Caldalkalibacillus thermarum: one gene and its partner. The protein of the gene in region 1 interacts with the protein of each later gene in a pairwise test. Links are inferred from orthologs where the notes say so. Each region holds a gene or a part of one and is shown in the gene's direction. Other genes may lie near its edges. The genes, in order: ligA and leuS.

What was found.
Region 2: the proteins of ligA (region 1) and leuS interact in binary tests that used the Escherichia coli proteins (3 or more experiments, as listed by UniProt). The link is inferred for Caldalkalibacillus thermarum from one-to-one orthologs.

Annotation. Positions count from the first base shown.
Region 1 is NZ_BMKZ01000027.1:36,156-39,478, reverse strand. Bases 266-3,264 are described here. They hold ligA (NAD-dependent DNA ligase LigA), read left to right. Parts: upstream 266-758; coding sequence 759-2,771; downstream 2,772-3,264. Other genes in these bases: IEW48_RS11145 (ABC transporter ATP-binding protein), read left to right, coding at 3,054-3,264; pcrA (DNA helicase PcrA), read left to right, coding at 266-762. Outside these bases: more of pcrA, read left to right, coding at 1-265; more of IEW48_RS11145, read left to right, coding at 3,265-3,323. UniProt on the Escherichia coli protein: DNA ligase that catalyzes the formation of phosphodiester linkages between 5'-phosphoryl and 3'-hydroxyl groups in double-stranded DNA using NAD as a coenzyme and as the energy source for the reaction.
Region 2 is NZ_BMKZ01000008.1:19,345-22,755, forward strand. What follows is about bases 229-3,315. They hold leuS (leucine--tRNA ligase), read left to right. Parts: upstream 229-597; coding sequence 598-3,033; downstream 3,034-3,315. Other genes in these bases: comER (late competence protein ComER), read right to left, coding at 3,223-3,315. In the rest of the region: rsfS (ribosome silencing factor), read left to right, coding at 1-70; more of comER, read right to left, coding at 3,316-3,411.

The DNA of each region.
Region 1 (3,323 bases):
GAGAAGACGGGATACAAAGCAGCCTTGCTGCAGGAAGGGACACTGGAGGCCAAAGGACGCTTGGAAAACGTGGAGGAATTTCTCAGTGTCACTCAAGAATTTGAAAAGAAGAACGAGGATAAATCATTGCCTGCCTTTCTGGATGAGGTGGCCTTGGTCAGCGACATCGACCAGGTGGATGAGGATCAGGAAGGCAACGCCGTCATGCTGATGACCCTTCACGCAGCCAAGGGTTTGGAATTTCCCGTTGTTTTCCTGGTCGGCATGGAAAACAATCTCTTTCCCCACAGCCGCTCGGCTTTGGACGAGGAAGAGCTGGAAGAAGAGCGCCGCCTCGCCTATGTGGGTATCACCCGGGCTGAGGAGGAGCTGTATCTGACCAATGCCAAGATGCGGACCATATTTGGGCAAACGGTGATGAATCCTGAATCCTGTTTTATCGAGGAGATTCCCGACCATCTGTTGGAACCTGTGCATGGGGAGGAAAAAGCGCCATTGCGCTTAACCTCAACTGGCCGCAAGACCCCCGGACGGTCAAGTGGCAGGCGGTTGAGCCCGGACCGTTCCCAGGCCAGCACACTCAGCTGGCAGGTGGGTGAAAAAGTGCAGCATGCCAAATGGGGTGTGGGCACCATCGTCAGCCTTAAAGGGGAGGGGGATGACCTGGAATTGACCATCGCCTTTTCGCCCCCCGTTGGTCTTAAGCGGTTGCTGGCCACCTTTGCACCTATTTCCAAACTGGAAAAGAGGGATGACGAGTGAACAAAGAAGCGGCTCAAAAACGCCTTGAAGAATTGTACGAACAGATTGAAACCCATAACTATCACTACTTTGTACTGGACGATCCCCTCATTTCTGACCAGGAATATGATGCTTTAATGCAAGAGTTAATCAAACTGGAAGAACAGTTTCCTGAGTTAAAAAAACCTAACTCCCCTTCAGAGCGGGTTGGGGGCGAGCCGCTCCCCTACTTTGTAAAAGTGGAGCATGAAATTCCCATGCTTAGCCTGGCCAATGCTTTTAGCGAACAGGACTTGCGTGATTTTGACCGCCGGGTGCGGCAAGGGCTTGCCCCTGGTGAAGAAGTGGAGTATGTGTGTGAGCTGAAAATTGACGGCTTGGCTGTTTCCCTGCGCTATGAAAACGGCCAGTTTGTGCGCGGGGCTACCCGGGGAGACGGCACCACAGGGGAAGATATCACCCAAAACTTGAAGACGATCCGTTCCATCCCCCTTAGGTTGAAAGAACCGGTTGATTTAGAAGTGCGGGGCGAGGCGTATATGCCTAAAGCGGAATTTGAACGGATTAACAAACTGCGGGCTGAACAGGGGCTGGAGCTGTTTGCCAATCCCCGCAACTCAGCGGCCGGTTCCTTGCGCCAGCTGGACCCCAAGATTGCTGCGGAACGGAAGCTGGATATCTTCCTGTATGGGATCGCCCAGATTAAAGGAATCAACGTTGAGTCCCATAGCGAAGGTTTAGCTGTTCTGGAACGGTTGGGATTGAAAACAAACAAAGAGCGGACCGTAGTCAAAACGGTAGAAGAGATGCTGGACTTTATCCAGCATTGGACCGAGAACCGGGCCAAGCTGCCCTATGAAATTGATGGCATTGTCATCAAAGTGAACCGCTATGATCAGCAGCAAAAACTGGGCACAACGGCTAAAAGCCCCCGTTGGGCCATTGCCTACAAGTTTCCCGCTGAAGAAGCGGTCACCATTTTAAAAGGGATTGAAGTGAACGTAGGCCGGACAGGGGCGGTAACCCCAACGGCCCTTCTGGAACCGGTCACTTTGGCTGGCACAATTGTCAAGCGCGCTTCCTTGCACAATGAGGATTTGATCCATGAAAAAGATATTCGCATCGGTGATCATGTCGTCGTCAAAAAAGCGGGAGACATTATACCTGAAGTGGTTCGTTCCCTTAAAGAAAAACGGACCGGAGCGGAACAAGTGTACCATATGCCTGAGTCTTGCCCCGAGTGTGGAAGTGAACTGGTCCGGCTGGACGGGGAAGTGGCTGTCCGCTGCATCAATCCCCAGTGCCCGGCCCAGATCAAAGAAGGGCTGATCCACTTTGTATCCCGGCAGGCTATGAACATTGAAGGTTTGGGTGAACGGATTATAAACCAACTGTATGAACACGGGCTGATTCGTGATGTGGCCGATTTGTATGACCTGACTAAAGCAGACTTATTGCCCCTGGAACGCATGGGGGAAAAATCGGTCGAAAACCTTTTAAAGGCCATTAACAACAGCAAACAAAATTCACTGGAGAAATTGCTGTTTGGACTGGGGATTCGCTTTGTGGGGGCTAAAGCAGCCAAACTCCTGGCCCAGCATTTTGAAACAATGGACAGGCTGATGCAGGCGACTCAGGATGAATTGGAGGCCATCGATGAAATCGGGCCCAAAATGGCCCAAAGCATTGTGGAGTATTTTGCCAAACCGGAGGTTCATGAGACAATTAACCGGTTGAAACAGGCCGGCGTTAATATGACCTATAAGGGGCCCAAACCGGTTCAGGCTGAGGAAAACGAATCGCCGTTTGCCGGCAAAACCATTGTCCTGACCGGAAAATTGGAGCAGATGACCAGAGAAGAGGCCAAAGAGAAACTGGAAGCATTAGGGGCTAAAGTCACTGGCAGCGTATCCAAAAATACCGATCTGGTGATTGCCGGCGAAAAAGCGGGCTCCAAACTGGAAAAGGCTAAGCAACTGAATATTGAAGTGATTGATGAAGCAGAATTGATGAAACGGCTGGGGATGTAATACGACATGGATGAGATAGCCCCAGAAACAAATAAAAAATATAAAATAAAGCGGACCCTAACCTGGAGCAGGTGAGTCATGGTACAGGGTCCGCTTTTCTATATTCTTCCTTAACCGCCAGTTCGAATGCTTCCGTTATTGACGAGATAAACGGACCGGTTTATAATGAAGCATATCTATAAATTCAGATTATATTTATATGAATTATATATTTACTTCCAGCTTTGTGTTTGGCAACCAGCCCTTCAGGCGGCTGAAAGGGAATGGATCGGAGGTGTCAGAGTGGCCTTACAAATCAAGGGAGTGAGTAAAACCTTTTATAAACAGGATCAGCCATTTCAAGCGCTTGACAATATAAACCTGATCGTTAAAACGGGTCAGTTTGTCTCTTTACTGGGGCCTTCCGGGTGTGGAAAATCAACCTTGCTTAATATTATTGCAGGTTTGGAACAAGCCACTGCGGGAGAGGTGGTTTTGGACGGGAAGAAGGTGGAAGGCCCCGGGCCTGAACGGGGAGTGGTCTTTCAAGAGCCGGCGTTGATGCCGTGGCTC
Region 2 (3,411 bases), on another replicon or contig:
GCGTGAGTTTTATAATCTGGAAAAAATTTGGGCAGATGCGCCCCGCCTGGCTTGGTCAGCTGAAAGATAAACAAGGTTTAAGCTGAGCCGCAAACGGAAAAAATAAACAGTAAAAACAATAAAAAATCCCTCGAAAAATGTTGACATGCCTTCTGGTTGTTGCATATAATTCATACTAAAATACTATCAATCCCTATTGACAGACGAATATCAGGGTAAAGGGCGATGAGCAGGAGTAGTAGCTTCTGTTTTGCTTTACAGAGAGTTGACGGGTGGTGCAAGTCAACAAGCAAAAGGAAGCGAACTCGCCTGTGGAGTCCGTAAAGGTGAAGCTGAGTAGCCTTTACCGTTTTCCGCGATAAGGAGCAATGAGGAAACAGCAGTGTTGCCTGATCATTTGTAAATTAAAACATTTTTCACAACCATGCTGCTGTTTCGAATTAGGGTGGTACCACGGGAAGGTAGTTAACGTGAACAAACCTCTCGTCCCTAGCCAGAAGGCGCTGGGGGTGGGAGGTTTTTTAGTGACATCCACCGGTTTTGTTCAGCTGGTACATAAGTTTTCAAAAACATCAAGAGATAGAAGGAGGTTGCGGCATGTCCAAAGCAGGTTCAAGTTATCCCTTCCGTGACATTGAACGGAAGTGGCAAACGTACTGGGAAGAAAACAAAACTTTTAAAGCGACCGATGATCCGGATAAAGAGTATTTTTACGTACTGGATATGTTTCCCTATCCTTCCGGTGCCGGACTGCACGTGGGCCATGTGGAAGGATATACGGCCAGTGATATTGTGGCCCGTTACAAGCGGATGAAAGGCTATAATGTATTGCACCCTATGGGCTGGGATGCCTTTGGCCTGCCTGCCGAGCAGCATGCTTTAGAGACCGGTGAACATCCGCGGGAGATAACCAAGCGCAATATTGACAACTTCCGGCGCCAGCTCAAATCCCTAGGCTTTTCCTATGACTGGGACCGAGAATTTAGCACCACGGATCCAAAGTATTACAAGTGGACCCAGTGGATTTTTTTGAAACTGTACGAAAAAGGATTGGCTTATATCGATGAAGTGCCAGTCAACTGGTGCCCTGCCTTAGGCACAGTCTTGGCCAACGAGGAAGTGATCGATGGCAAGAGTGAACGGGGCGGCCACCCGGTCATCCGCAAACCGATGAAACAATGGATGCTCAAAATTACGGCTTATGCTGACCGTTTGCTGGAAGATTTGGATGAGCTGGATTGGCCTGAAAGCATCAAGGAGATGCAGCGGAACTGGATCGGCCGCTCGGAGGGGGCCAACATCACCTTCCGCGTTGACGGCCATGATGAAAGTTTTGTGGTCTTTACCACCCGCCCAGATACGTTGTTTGGCGCCACCTATTGCGTATTGGCACCGGAGCATCCGCTGGTAGATAAAATTACCACCCCTGAACACCGTGAAGCCGTCAAAGCATACCAGGAGCAGGCAGCCCGCAAGAATGACCTGGAGCGCACTGAACTGCAAAAAGAGAAAACCGGCGTGTTTACTGGTGCCTACGCCATCAACCCGGTTAATGGGGCCAAACTGCCCATTTGGATTGCTGACTATGTGCTGGCCCATTATGGCACAGGGGCCATTATGGCCGTTCCCGGACATGATGAGCGTGACCATGCGTTTGCCAAAAAATATGATCTGCCTATCGTGGAAGTGGTCAAAGGGGCGGAGGATATTCAAGAAGCCGCCTATACAGGAGACGGGGAGCACATCAATTCCGGGTTTTTAAATGGCTTGTACAACAAAGAAGCGATCGAAGCGATGATCAACTGGCTGGAAGAAAAAGGGATTGGCGAGCGCAAAGTCAGTTACAAGATGCGCGACTGGCTGTTCAGCCGCCAGCGCTACTGGGGAGAACCTATCCCTATTTTGCATCTGGAAGACGGCAGCATAAAACCTGTCCCTGAATCAGAATTGCCCTTGACTCTGCCGGAAGTGGACGAGATTAAACCGTCTGGCACCGGTGAATCGCCGCTGGCCAATGTGGAAGAATGGGTCAATACGGTCGATCCTGAAACAGGAATGAAAGCACGGCGGGAGACCAATACCATGCCCCAATGGGCCGGCAGCTGCTGGTACTATTTGCGTTTCCTTGATCCCCATAATAAAAAAGAACTGTGTTCAAAAGAGCAGCAGGAAAAATGGCTGCCTGTGGATCTGTATATTGGCGGTGCTGAGCATGCGGTTCTCCATCTTTTGTATGCCCGTTTCTGGCATAAGGTGTTATACGATCTGGGTCTGGTCACCACCAAAGAACCCTTTAAGAAACTGGTGAACCAGGGGATGATCCTAGGTGAAAACAATGAAAAAATGAGCAAATCCAAAGGCAATGTGGTCAATCCTGACGATGTGATTGAAGAATACGGGGCCGACACGTTGCGGGTGTACGAGATGTTTATGGGTCCGCTGGAGGCCAGCAAACCGTGGAGCACGGATGGCTTGGAAGGGGCTCACCGCTTCCTTAACCGCGTCTGGCGCCTGGTGATGACAGAGGATGGCACTCTGGCTGACAATATCCAAGATGTAGAGGGCAGCGAAGCGTTTCAGCGCATCTGGCACCAGACGATCAAGAAAGTGACCGAGGATATTGAGGGGCTCCGGTTTAATACAGCTATCAGCCAGTTGATGGTCTTTGTCAATGAGGCCTACAAACAAGACGTATTGCCCAAACGGGCCATTGAGGACTTTGTTAAATTGCTGTCCCCCATTGCCCCCCATATCTGCGAAGAAATGTGGCAGGCTCTCGGTCATCAAGAGACGCTGGCTTATGAGCCCTGGCCCACATATGACGAAAGCTTGCTGGTGGAAGACAGCGTTGAAATTGTGATTCAGATTATGGGCAAAATCAAGGCACGCATGGAGGTGCCGGTTGATTTAAGCAAAGAAGAGCTGGAACTGAAAGCCCTTGAACATGAAAAAATTAAGGACGAACTGGAAGGAAAAACCATCCGCAAAGTGATTGTAGTTCCCAATAAATTGGTCAACATTGTGGCAAATTAAAGACTAGCATCATGCCCTAATCCCTGTTAGGAAGGGGTTAGGGCATTTTATGCTCGGCATGCGGAAGAAGGCATAAAAAAACCGGAACATTTTCTTTTTTCTTTACGTAAGTAGACAGGATTTTTAAAAAACATGTAGAATAGTGTTAAAAAAGATAAAAAGAAAAGGCATGTTTCGAAGCGCAACAGGTTAGGTGGATGTTTTGTAAAACATTTCTTGCACCAGTTCCACATCTTCGTTGAACTTAAGCTGAGTCGCTTTGAACAGTTTATGGAACATGTCATCCACTTCCCGTTCCAGCACGCTGATGCCGACACCGGTAACGCCCCCTGGCACACACACCCTCTCTTGCAAAGACTCCAGAGTAAATTTGTTTTT